Regions from separate parts of the Hydrogenoanaerobacterium sp. genome, predicted to be linked through region 1. Evidence: predicted binding sites of a transcription regulator. Region 1 holds the regulator's gene; each other region holds the start of a gene.
What was found. The regulator LexA, encoded in region 1, represses DNA repair genes until DNA is damaged. The targets are predictions, from matches to a motif close to CNAACANNTGTTNG.
Positions count from the first base shown of each region.

Region 2: uvrB (excinuclease ABC subunit UvrB) is a predicted target of LexA. The motif match lies at 3,465-3,478, and genes of this name have one in related genera.
Region 3: dinB (DNA polymerase IV) is a predicted target of LexA. The motif match lies at 1,757-1,770, and genes of this name have one in related genera.

Region 1 covers NZ_DALZQO010000012.1:7-4,609, reverse strand. The annotation lists gene RTV33_RS08710 (hypothetical protein) at 1-588, shown strand, start outside; gene typA (translational GTPase TypA) at 666-2,486, opposite strand; gene RTV33_RS08700 (hypothetical protein) at 2,692-3,414, shown strand; gene lexA (transcriptional repressor LexA) at 3,421-4,002, opposite strand; tRNA gene RTV33_RS08690 (tRNA-Asn) at 4,433-4,508, opposite strand.
Region 2 covers NZ_DALZQO010000006.1:98,359-102,961, reverse strand. The annotation lists gene uvrA (excinuclease ABC subunit UvrA) at 1-744, opposite strand, end outside; gene RTV33_RS05640 (GNAT family protein) at 808-1,311, opposite strand; gene uvrB (excinuclease ABC subunit UvrB) at 1,337-3,316, opposite strand; cobalamin riboswitch at 3,844-4,032, opposite strand; gene RTV33_RS05630 (cupin domain-containing protein) at 4,094-4,528, opposite strand; gene RTV33_RS05625 (ethanolamine utilization protein EutH) at 4,528-4,603, opposite strand, start outside.
Region 3 covers NZ_DALZQO010000020.1:3,786-8,388, forward strand. The annotation lists gene RTV33_RS11620 (hypothetical protein) at 1-588, shown strand, start outside; gene RTV33_RS11625 (hypothetical protein) at 710-937, shown strand; partial or broken gene RTV33_RS11630 (ParA family protein) at 1,391-1,669, shown strand; gene dinB (DNA polymerase IV) at 1,786-3,024, shown strand; gene RTV33_RS11640 (hypothetical protein) at 3,472-3,642, opposite strand; gene RTV33_RS11645 (RNA ligase family protein) at 3,617-4,567, opposite strand; gene RTV33_RS11650 (Ku protein) at 4,567-4,603, opposite strand, start outside.

The DNA.
Region 1 (4,603 bases):
GTTTTAAAACTCTACTTGACTTTGGTTTACAACGAGGAAAATAGGATTTACGCCATGCCAAACGAATATAAGATTCTTTCAGTGCGGCTGCTGGAGGGCGGTGGTTACCGGTATATCGGCTACACAACCGACCAAAGCCCATCGCCACAGCAGATCGATTCTGATTTTACCACCAAACAAAGTATTAACACAGGAACACCCGCCGAATACGTTAACAACGAGTTGGCATTTTCAGTTGCTTTTCCGCAAATATGGGCGAATAATTACACTGCGCAGGCTGCCAAATTGTTTTTTCAAGAAACAGACGGCGTGGGAACATACGTCGGATTTTACTACAAAGACGACAGAGCTGCACCCCTGTTTAGCATTTATGCCGTTCCCTTGGATGTTTGGGAAATTGTTAAAAACAGGGAAACTCCGATTGGTTTTCAGTTTGGGCAAAATAATTCCTATGTGTTTTTAGCTGAGCCTTGGGGCGGTGGAAACCCCTATAAAAGCGGAGCAGACAAAGAATTGTATGATAACATGTATATTGAACCTGAGCAGATTGAGGAAAAAATAATATTCCAAATCATAGGTAATAACTAAAAAGAAAATTGCAAAAAGGGCGATTGCAGCTAAGCTGCAATCGCCCTTAATCTCTATGCACAAGGTTGATCTCGTTATCAAACCTTTTTGTTTGTTGATTTCATACGCAGGTTATTGTCAAGAATCTTCTTGCGAAGACGAATGCTCTTAGGGGTTACCTCCACCAGTTCGTCATCGCCGATAAACTCAAGGCTATCCTCCAGGCTCAAACGGCGCGGCGGAACCAGGCGCAATGCATCATCACTGCCCGAAGCACGGGTGTTGGTCATCTGCTTTCTCTTGCAGACGTTCACCGCCATATCATCGCCCTTGGGGTTGGAGCCAATAATCATGCCCTCGTACACCGGTACACCCGCACCAATAAACAGCACACCGCGCTCCTGCGCGTTGTACAAGCCATAGGTAACCGATTCACCGGTTTCAAACACAATCAGCGAGCCTGTAGCGCGTGTTGGAATATCGCCCTTAAACGGCTGGTAATCGTGGAATACAGCGTTCATAATACCTTCACCGCGGGTATCGGTCATAAACTCACTGCGGTAGCCAAACAAGCCTCTGGACGGAATGATAAATTCCACCTTGAAGCGGCTGCCCACCTGCTGCATATGTGTAAGCTCGCCTTTACGAGAGCCCATTTTCTCCATAACAGAGCCCAAAGATTCCTCGGGAACATCGATGACCAGCTCCTCCATGGGCTCATACAGCTTGCCATCAATCTCTTTGTAGAGAACCTTGGGGGTGCTTACCTGGAACTCATAACCCTCACGGCGCATGGTTTCAATGAGGATAGACAGATGCATCTCACCTCTGCCGCAAACGCGGAAGCTGTCGGTGTTTTCTGTTTCGTTGATACGCAGCGAAACGTCTTTGAGCAGTTCGCGGAACAAGCGGTCGCGTATTTGACGGGAGGTGACAAATTTGCCCTCTCTGCCCGCAAATGGGCTGTCATTGACCGAGAAGGTCATTTCAACCGTTGGCTCTGAAATTTTTACAAACGGCAGGGGCTCTTCTAACCCCAGCTGACAAACGGTATCGCCAATGGTAATGTTCTCAACGCCCGAAAAACAAACAATGTCGCCAACCGAAACCTCAGTCGCAGGTACACGTTTCAGGCCCTCAATCTGATAGATATTCACAACCTTACTTCTGTAAGGTTTTCTATCCTGGTGATAATCGCAAATGGTAACATCTTGATTTGCCTTCAGGCTGCCGTTTTCAATCCTGCCAATGGCAATTCTACCGACATACTCGTTGTAGTCGATGGAAGAAACCAGCATCTGCAACGGTTTTTCTGCATCGCCCTCTGGGCCGGGGATGTGGGAGAGGATGGTCTCAAACATCGGGGTAAGATCCTCGCCCTCTGCACTAGCATCCATAGTCGCAGTGCCGGTTCTGCCCGAGCAATATACCACTGGGCTTTCCAACTGCTCTTCGGTGGCATCAAGCTCCAATAAAAGCTCCAGCACCTCATCGGCAACCTCAGCGGGGCGTGCACCGGGCTTGTCTACTTTATTTACAACGATAATAATCTTATGTCCAAGCTCAAGTGCCTTCTGCAAAACAAAGCGTGTCTGCGGCATCGGGCCCTCAAAGGCGTCTACCAGCAGCAGCACACCGTTTACCATTTTAAGAACGCGCTCAACCTCACCGCCAAAATCGGCATGCCCCGGGGTGTCGATAATATTTATTTTTACGCCCTTGTAGTGAGCCGCCGTATTCTTAGCAAGAATGGTAATGCCGCGCTCGCGCTCAAGGTCGTTATTGTCCATAACTCTATCCGCAACCACTTGGTTGTCGCGGAAAACGCCGCCTTGTTTCAGCATTTCATCTACCAGTGTGGTCTTGCCGTGGTCAACGTGAGCTATGATTGCTACATTGCGTAAATCTTCTCTAATCAAATTCGATTACTCCTCAATATCAGACTTCTAGCTTTTCTATTCATACCGCATATAATTATATCCCTTTTTTCGTCATTTTGCTACAGATGCACAAAAATATCTTGTTTTAACTAAACAAAATGTCTTTGATTCTCCTGTTTTTGTGTACTTTTTCAAATTTTTGGTGTAAAATGTAATTATCTAAGCCGGAAAGGGAGATATAGCCTTGAAAAAATCCATTTTGATCGTATTTCTCATGATATTATTATCCTACTCGGCCTCCTGTACACAAAAGGAAATAACGCCTGTAGAAGGGCTTAGAGCCACCGCAGTATACTCGGATTTTATTAACAAAATGGAGTCGGGCGAGCTTGTTAAGCTGCATTACAGCACCCACTCTTGGTTCGAGTTCTGTACATCTGAATCAACCGCAATTAAATTTAATACAACCACGGCAGGCAAGCGTCAGCTCGTCTACCGCGACCGTAATCCTTTTGTTTTCTGGCATTATCCGCCTTACGATTATTATGACGGTGATACGTATTATTATAAGTATAAAAATAACTGGTTTATCGACACCTTCAGCAAATACAACCGCATACAGCAAAAGGATTTCGTCGGCATCCGTGAAAACTTTTTCAAAGGGAATAATATTCTGTCAGATTACGTATATAAAGACGGAAGCAGCTACCGCCTGGAAGCTGTGATACAAAGTAAGGACAAAAATACTTACTATTCGTTTGTAGGGCAAGCAGATGAAAACCATATTATTTCGAGCATCAAAATCAAGGAATACGAGTTTAATTATGAATCTAATGAGTATGAAAATATCAGCACTTATCTGTTCCGCTATTCAGGCGTAAACAAGGGTAATGAAATTAAACGTCCGAAAGATCTCAAACCAAATGAAATCGCCAACGACCTAAATTTAGATAAGGACGAATTCTAACCGACACTATTCGTAGAAACGCATAACTGAAACCACCCTGCCTAAGATGCGTACATCCTCTACAATGATCGGATCAAAAGCATCGTTTTCGGGTTGCAGGCGAAAATGCCCCTTCTCTTTATAAAAACGCTTTACAGTGGCTTCATCTTCCACCATTGCAACAACGATCTGCCCATTCTCTGCAACGCTTACCTTGCGAGACACGATAATGTCGCCGTCCAAAATCCCAGCGTTCATCATACTATCTCCGCGAACGCGCAGGGCAAACAGGTCTTTATCGCTGCCATAGCGTGCTTTATAGGGGATATATTCTTCAATCTGTTCAACTGCAAGAATTGGCAAGCCCGCGGTTACGGTGCCCAGCAAAGGAACCTTTGTCGTGCTGGCACCCGGCATTTTAATAGAGCGATTAAGGTTCTGGTCGCGCTCAATGTAGCCCTCCTGTTCCAATTGCTTTAGATATTTATGCACCGTGGAGGTGGACTTAATGCCCAAATCTGCGCAAATCTCCCTTACAGACGGCGGTACGCCTTCATTAATCCGCTCATTGATATATTCCAGCACATTTTGTGCCTTTTGATCCAACATTGCTTGCACCCTTCCCTATTTTACTGCTTCTATCATATCATATTCTAACCTTTGATGCAAACATACGTTTGCCCTCTGATGTAAATATTGGATTATATTGTTTATAATTTTTCTATCGATTATTAAACCTTTGTTTACAGCACCTTAACAAACAAATTCTCTAATGGTTTATAATAAGAGCATACCCAAACAAAACGCAGCCGCAGCGTTTATGGGTATAAGCTCTACCCTCCTCAAGAAAACACACCTCAAACAAATAAAAGTGTCTGCATGTTGCATGCAGGCACTTTTATTGTTTTAAGTCCACAAAAGGGTCTACCCCCTATTTAAGTGTCTCTTTCTTATCATTTAGATACAATGCACCAGCCTTGCCACCTTTACTTTGAGAGAAATAAAAAAAGCAGCCTAATTATATAATCAGACTGCTTTTTGGCTCCCCCTGTTGGACTTGAACCAACGACCCTGCGGTTAACAGCCGCATGCTCTACCGACTGAGCTAAGGAGGAATATAAAGGGAAATGACTGAAAAACATTTCTGTCTTTCAGTCAACCAAGTGTCGGCATCGACTTATCTTCCCAGGCAGCTTCCCGCCAAGTATTT
Region 2 (4,603 bases), on a different contig from region 1:
CGAAAACATAATCTCGTCGCCGTCAATTACATCAACAATCGCAAGCCCGCCCGAAAGCCCTACCGCTGTTTCCAGCGAATCGGAAAGACGCGATTTAATATCAGACCTAACAACAAGCCTGTCCACTACAATTTCAATGGAATGCTTTTTGTTCTTCTCTAGTTTTATTTCTTCGGTGAGGTCGTAGATATTTCCATCCACGCGTACCCTTGCGTATCCGGAGCGTTTCGCAGCTTCAAATTCTTTGACGTGCTCGCCTTTGCGCCCGCGCACAACCGGTGCAAGAATCTGTATTTTAGTGCTCTCGGGCAGGGAGAGAATTTGATCGACCATTTGATCGACCGTTTGCTGCTGAATAGGTCTGCCACAGATAGGACAGTGCGGAACTCCAATGCGTGCATACAACAAACGCAGGTAATCGTAAATTTCGGTAACCGTACCTACGGTGGAACGCGGGTTTTTTGAGGTGGTCTTTTGATCTATCGAAATTGCAGGAGACAATCCTTCGATAGAATCCACATCCGGCTTTTCCATCTGCCCTAGGAACTGGCGAGCATAACTCGACAGGCTCTCAACATAGCGGCGTTGGCCGTCAGCGTAGATAGTATCAAAAGCCAGCGAGCTTTTTCCAGAACCCGAAAGCCCTGTAAAGACTACAAGCTTGTCACGCGGAATCTCTAAGTCTATATTCTTGAGGTTGTTTTCACGTGCCCCTTTTATAATAAGTTTATCGTTAATTGGCAAAATATCTTCCTCCAGACCGTGCATTTCATTAAATTGCAGATAATCTTTTGTTGTCACCTGTATTTATTTTAAAAGCGCATAGATACAGGAATCGAAAAACTCTCCGTTTTTATATACACTCTTCTTTAAGACTCCCTCCAACTGAAAGCCCGCATGCTCCAGCGCCTTACAAGAACCGATATTATATGTGTAGGGCTCTGCAAAGATTCGAACTACATCATAATTGTCAAAGGTAAATGCGCAGATTTTTCGGATAGCGCTACTCATAACGCTTTTTCCCCAAAAGGGTTCTGCTAACCAGTAACCAAGCTCTGCGCTTTTACAGTAAACATCGTCCTTTAAAAAAACACCGATGCTTCCCACAGCTTCTCCATCTATCACAATCGCACGAGTGCATTGCCGTTCTTCATTATTTTCTGCGCAGAAACTCACATAGCTTTTTGCATCTTCTAAAGTATAGGGATAGGGAAATGAATTGCGGAGGTTATCGGCAATCTTTTTGTTGTTCGCATGTTTTAAAACACTTTCTGCATCATTTTTGTCCCACTGCCGCAGTATGAATTCCATCACACTTCCCTCTTGTTCTGTAATTTTATATTTTTTGCTGCTCTTTTAGCTTTTTAATTTTATCGCGCAAATAAGCGGCATGCTCAAACTCCAATATCTTAGCAGAGTTTTTCATCTCAGCAGTAAGCTTTGCAATCAGCGCTTCACGTTCTTTAAAGCTCAACCGCTTCGTTGATTTCATTTTGTTGTTCGTTGTATCCTTCGAAGAAATCTCCAGTATATCCCGTACCTCTTTGACGATCGTCTGCGGTGTAATGCCATGCGCAGCGTTGTACTCCATTTGCAGCTTACGACGTCGCTCTGTTTCAGTAATTGCCCGTTCCATCGAATTTGTAACAGAATCGGCATACATGATAACCATACCCTCAGAATTTCGCGCGGCACGCCCGATTGTCTGAATCAGAGACGTCTCGGAACGAAGAAAACCTTCTTTATCCGCATCAAGAATGGCGACAAGCGATACCTCGGGGATATCGAGACCCTCTCTCAGCAGGTTGATTCCCACCAGCACATCGAATTCACCAAGGCGCAGATCGCGGATGATCTCCATGCGCTCAATCGTATCGATGTCATGATGCATGTAACGAATTTTAATGCCCATACCTTCAAAATAGGTAGTCAAATCTTCGGCCATCTTCTTTGTAAGGGTAGTAACCAGTATGCGTTCTTTTTTTTCAATGCGCATATTGATTTCGGAGAGAAGATCATCAATTTGCCCCTCGACGGGTTTTACTACAATTTCCGGGTCAATAAGCCCTGTGGGGCGAATGATTTGCTCCACCGTTTGAACACAATGTTCTTTCTCAAACGGGCCCGGGGTAGCACTGACATAGATTGCTTGATTGATTTTTCCATGAAACTCATCGAAATTGAGTGGACGGTTGTCATAGGCTGATGGTAGACGAAAACCATAGTCAATCAAATTTGTTTTCCGCGCATAGTCGCCGCCAAACATACCGCGCACCTGCGGCAGTGTAACATGAGATTCATCTACAAAAAGCAGAAAATCATCTGGAAAATAATCAATCAGTGTAGTAGGCATACTGCCCGGAGCCCTGCCGGAAAGTACACGCGAATAGTTTTCAATGCCTTTGCAAAAACCGATTTCATTGAGCATTTCAATATCATAATTGGTGCGTTCTGCTATACGCTGCGCTTCAATGAGTTTGCCATTCTCATTAAAATAGCGAACACGCTCGTCACACTCGGACTGTATTTCGTGAATGGACTTTTCCATACGTTCACGCGGGATAATATAATGGCTGGCGGGATAGATAACGGCACTTTTCACGTTGGTTTTTACCTCACCGGTAAGTGTGTTGATTTCACTAATGCGCTCAATTTCATCGCCAAAAAACTCCACACGTATTGCAGTGTCACCCGAATAGGTTGGAAATATCTCAACCACATCGCCCCGTACACGAAACTTATTTCGGATAAAATTGATGTCGTTGCGCTCGTATTGGATTTCAACCAGTTTGGAAATCAGCTCGTCACGATCCTTCTTTTGCCCTAAACGCAGAGAAATCACCATGTTTTTGTAATCGATGGGGTCGCCCAAGCTATAGATGCAGGATACGCTGGAGACCACAATCACATCTCGTCGCTCGCCGAGAGCTGCGGTTGCAGAGTGACGCAAGCGCTCAATCTCATCATTGATCGCGCTGTCTTTTTCAATATAGGTATCGGTACCCGCAATATAAGCCTCAGGCTGATAATAGTCGTAATAGCTTACAAAATACTCTACCGCATTATTGGGGAAAAATTCTTTAAACTCGCTGCACAGCTGCGCAGCAAGTGTTTTATTGTGGGCAAGAATCAGAGTAGGCTTATTTACCCGAGCAATCACATTCGCCATTGTAAAGGTTTTACCGGAGCCCGTAACGCCAAGCAGCGATTGTTCATGCGCCCCTGCATGGATTCCCGCTACCAGTTTATCAATTGCTTGAGGCTGGTCACCTGTGGGACTATAAGGAGATACCAACTCGAATTTATCAGGCAACATTTTTGCCTCCTTTAGATGATTGTTTTTTCTATATAATGTTACCACATTCGACCAACTTGTCAATGCTTCTCACCGCTTTAAAGCTTCCTGCAACTCTACTAAATGATAGCATGTCCAACAAATATTTCTTTATATCATATTTCGCTATAGAACAAATGTTCTATAGGCTTTATTATACTACTTTAGAGGCCTAGAGTCAAGCAGTGCTTTATACGATCCGGCTTAGCTGTAACAAGGCAAAAAGCATGCAGCAAAAGCTGCATGCTTTTTGCAAGGGATTCGTTGAAAAACCTTACATCTGTATCTATCATCAATACCGGTCAGCGGCTTTCAAGCATCATCAAATATGCATCCCGCACGTTAGGGGCTGGCAGACCCTGTAACGTTTGATAAAGCTTGCTGCAGGATGCCAGGGTTATATATCAATCAAGACAAAGCATAAAAATAGCTGTACCTAAAAAGGTACAGCTTAAAAGGCTATAAAAAACTAAGCCCATAAACCCACACCTTCTTAGTGACGAAGAAGTATTCGTGTGAGGTACGTAGGCAGGTATTCTGACTCAAACATCAAGCGCGATTTTCGCCTTCCCAGAAAAACATCCAGTGGCAAATGAAAATCGCTACGTTTACACAGCAACGGCCTTGTGTGGGATTTGCACCCAACTTCCCTTTTAAGTGTTTCGATTAAGAAGCACACCTATGCACCGCAATATTTACTTGTTAAGCTAATTATAGATTTTTGAGTTAGGATTGTCAATATCTCAGATTAGGTTTTAATTATTTTTGAGACTGCCAATCCGCAGGATAGACAAAATAAACAAACCGTGCGTAATCTGGTGTTTGGAAATGAATATGACTGCCTTTGGGGATATAAAGGATATCACCTTTTTTACCTGAAATTACATTACCATCAATCTCAATTTCGAGATTGCCTTCGATTACATAATCGAATTCGTCGTAACTTAGCGTCCAGTCGAAGCTGGTATGATCCAGTTCCATAATACCGGCACCCATGCGGGGAGCCTCTTCCAGAGTGACAATGTCCTTCAGTGAGACCCCCTCTTGTTCAAATGGTTCCGTTTTTACGGTCTCTGTCTTCACCACCAGCACGCCGCTCTTATCAACATGCTTCTCAAAAGAAGCCTTGTTTCCCTGAGTTTCGAGCAATACCTTTTCGACAATCTCACGAATCAATTGTTCACTTACATTCATTATTTTTCCTCCGATGAATCTCCGCTTTCAATTTTGGAGAGCAGTTTTGGTGAAAGAATATTGGCGAGAATGAGG
Region 3 (4,603 bases), on a different contig from region 1:
TTTCTTGATATATTAAGAGATGATCCAGATTTGGCTGATAATATATCGAATCCCGTGGATTGGCGAGGCGGGATATATTCATCTTGTTATATTACGCCTAAAGAGGTTTGCTGGTTTCCTTGGAAAAAGCGGTATAATGGTAGATTTGTTGATGATTTTCCTCAATTAAATATTCAATCTGCTGTTGACAAGTGTTGCTATAATTTTCAGGAGTATGGTGATGTTTATTACGATTTACCCTCTTTCCCCGTAAGGGATTTACTCCATATTACTAATTCAGACGGTTACTTGTTCTACGACAATCAGAAAAAGGTAAAAGCTGAATACTGTATAACAGGCGAAAAATGGAGAACCTATCAAGATTACCTTTTGGTGGACAAAGAAGAATTACTTGCAAAAGCAGAGGAAATAGGGAGTAAAATTCTTTGGATAATGCGTGAATACCGCAGAGAAGATGGAAAGTCCAAAGAAAAGCTTGGTGAGTTTTATGCTGAAAAAGATTGCTGTTCTATTGGCTTCTTTAAAAATGGTGAGTTTATTACGAGACAAATTTCTACAAAGCAAGACAGTAAAGTGAAAATCCGTTAACTATATTGAATTTATAGCAAATTTTATTGTGCTGAGCCAATTGCGCATTATGTTTATGACAGAACAATATCGAAATCAGCTAAAAGTCACATTATTTATATTATGTGCAGGAGGTTGCCAAATGGTAATGAAGAAAAATATTGGGTCAAGAATTTTACTTGGAATTGGAATTGTACTATTAATGTGTTACTTCGGAGGACTATTTTATATTTACAATATTCAAGAGTATAACCCCTATGCTTCTGCAGGGGCTGATCTTGATGCTTTAATTCACAGCGTATTGTTTTTACCTCCAACTGCTATATGCTTGATATTATCTCTTATTTTACATATAAAAACAAAAAGGTAATTTGCACTGCCTATTATGAGCATAATCCGTAGTAAATTCAGTTACCCATTATGTTTATAACAAGGGAGATAACCTAAGATTATTTATATTGTAAGGACTGGTTTTTCTAACCTATTATAAGGCGTCCTACCTTACCGCAAAATCACTACAAACCCTTGATTTTATGCGGTTTATCACAAGTGACCTCATTAACTAATCTCACTGCTTGTTATATCGTTTTAAACGGTTTCAGAAAGCTGTTGAGGGAAAAAGTGAGGGAAGTTTAGACACACAAATAGAGATGTATTTAGCAAATAGAACTGTTGTAATGTGAAAAGCTTATGATATGCACTCAACAAAATGTGTCTGGCAAAAGCACAATAAACAACTGAATAATCGTTACCCTTTTTTTGGAGTTAGCTTGAAAATAGCTAACTCCTTTTTTATGCCCAAAACCCGAAAGGAGGATCAAGATTGAACACAAAGATAATCGCCATTGCCAACCAAAAAGGCGGCGTAGGCAAAACAACCACCTGTGCCAACTTAGGCATTGGATTGGCACTTGAAGGCAAGAAAGTCCTGCTTGTTGACACCGACCCACAGGGTAGCCTATCTATCTCATTGGGATACGCACAGCCAGACAAGCTCACCACCACGCTTTCCACCATTATGGGCAAGGTAATCACCGATACCCCCATTGAAAACAAGGAGGGTATTTTATCCCACCATGAGGGTGTGGACTTGCTACCTGCAATCACCTCAAGTTTATTATACCCTGTCGACAGTATATTACAATTCATTCCATTGACTTTATTGCATCGGAAAGGGTATACTACTTAAAGAACATATGTTCTAATGAGGTGAAACAATTGGATAGATCAATCTTGCATGTGGATTTGAATAACTTTTACGCCTCGGTGGAATGTTTATACCGCCCAGAGTTGCGTGGTAGACCTGTTGCAGTTGGAGGGGACATTGAACAGCGGCACGGTATCATATTGGCTAAAAACTATCTTGCAAAAAAGTTTGACATAAAAACAGGCGAGGCAATTTGGCAAGCAAAACAAAAATGTCCTAACCTTGTTGTGCTGCCACCTGATTTTAAGCTATATCTGCGATTTAGTCAGTTAGCTCGTAATATCTATCTAGATTACACTGACCAAGTGGAACCCTTTGGCATTGACGAGTGCTGGTTGGACGTAACCGGCAGTGGGATATACGGCACCGGAGAGCAGATTGCCGAAAAGATACGACAGCGAATTAAATCAGAGATGGGCGTTACCGTATCAATCGGAGTTAGTTTTAACAAGATTTATGCAAAGCTGGGCAGCGATTATAAAAAGCCGGATGCTATTACCGTGATTACAAAAGATAATTTTAAAGATATTGTCTGGCCGCTACCCGCAAGCGACCTGCTATATGTAGGTAGGGCAACGGCCCGTAAGCTGCACAACTACGGCGTTAATACTATTGGCGGCCTTGCCGCCACCGATCCTAAATACCTACGACAGTGGTTGGGCAAATGGGGCGATATGCTTTGGGCGTTTGCCAATGGATTGGACAATGCTCCTGTAGCGCAGTATGACAATCTAGCTATTATAAAATCGATAGGCAACAGCACTACAACGCCGCGTGACTTGGAAACCGACGAGGACGTTAAAATGGTGTTTTACGTATTGGCCGAGAGTGTAGCCGCGCGCATGCGAGAGCAGGGCTTTAAGGGGCAAGTGGTATGTATCAGTATCCGCGATACTGAGCTGTATAGTTTTACCCGTCAAGTTAAAATTGATCATCCAACGTGCTTAGCATCCGAGATAACCAACACAGCGATGCAGCTATTTAAAAATAATTACGAATGGTATCGCCCCATCCGTAGTATTGGCATTAGTGTTACCGACTTTAGCCATGGCGACGAGAGCATACAGCTAGATATGTTTTGCGATCAGGGGAGACGAGCAGAGCAAGAAACGCTGGAACGTACCGTAGATTGGCTGCGCCGAAGATTTGGGCATTTTTGCGTGCAACGAGCAGTGGTGTTGCAAGACCAAGCCTTAACAGGATTTAACCCTAAGGGTGATCATACAATCCATCCAGTAAGCTATTTTTAGAGAGGTGATGAAAGGTGACTAGAACTTATGTAGACGTGACAGCTAAGTTTGATGCACTCGGAAATGTGACGCCACTAGAGGTAGAGTGGGAGGATGGGCGCAGATTTGAAGTCGACCGTATATTAGATGTGCGACCGGCCGCATCTTTAAAGGTAGGGGGTCAAGGTTTGAGGTTCACGTGTCGAATATTAGGGAGAGAGACATATTTGTTTTTGGAAGACAACAACCGTTGGTTTGTGGAGGCGAGAGGATAATGCAAAATTACAACAAATTTCTTATTGCGCTTAACGATGCATTAAGGAATAATGAGAGCGAATTTATGTGCCCTGTTTGTGATGGAAAAGCTACGATCAAAAAATTTAGCAACGGCAATATAAACGCGGAATGCAATGGTTGTAAACTAAGTACAAGTCAATTAGCAAAAATATAGGAGGGTGGCAAACCCTCCTACTGCAATATATCAACGCCCCAATCCCGCAACAGCTCATCACCGATACGGTATAGGTCGACGGGGGTATTAATTTGTGCTGGTTGAAAAACAATGAAATCTATGGCGAATTGAGGCAAATTGAAAAAGTAGGCCGCGGCATCGTTATTTTGCAGTATCTGATCCAGCATCAATACAGTCCTCCGGCAGTTTATCGTCGCGGAATCCTTTAAAAACAGATTGGTTAAGCCCGCCGTTATCCCGCGGCATCCATTGTACAACGCAAACCTGTTTAGGCTCAACCCAAACCGCGCGCTCATTGCCAGGCGGCACTTCGAGCGGTGGGGCGTTTAGCCTTTTAAGTTGCGATAAAATATCAACGTGCCGTGTGGTAACGCCGGATGTTACATGCCCTTTATAGATTAGGGTGCCATCCCGGTACTGAGCAATTACTAAGCTGATTTTGCCCGCCTCTTTAAGGATATAACCACACACTATAAAATCATCATCCAACAGCCACTTAATTTTTATCCAGTCTTTAGTCCTTTTGTCAAAGTAATATTTGCTGCCTTTGCGCTTTGCGACAACACCCTCTAATTTTTGTTGCTCTGCAAGCTGGTACAAAGCTACGCCTTTTTCCTCGATAAAACGCGATATTGCAAACCTATCATTTTCTTCCTTAATCACTTTTTGCAGTAGTTTTTTCCGCTCCATCAAGGGAAGGTCGGTTACCTGCTTATCTTTATAATACAGTATATCGTAGGCAGTAAAGTTGGCGGGGTATTTATCAGATGCTAATTTAATTTTAAATGCATTGCTCATAAGCGATCTGCGTTGTATCTCTGCAAAACTTGGTCTGCCATCTTTAATTACAATAAGCTCTCCATCCAAAATGCATCGTGCACGCACGTTTTTGTGTATGGCAGATAGCTCGGGCACTTTACTCAGCATTTTTACGTTGCGTTTGTTACGCAGCTCCGTGCTATCCTTATCCAAATAGGCGATACAACGTTCACCGTCCAGTTTTAATTCATAGATATAGTCCGGATTGTCAAAAGCATCTTGCATTACGCCAATCAGCATAGGTTTAATGTTTTTCTCGTCAAAAATATCCATTATGCTTTCTTTCGTGTTCTTTTTGGCTTATCTACT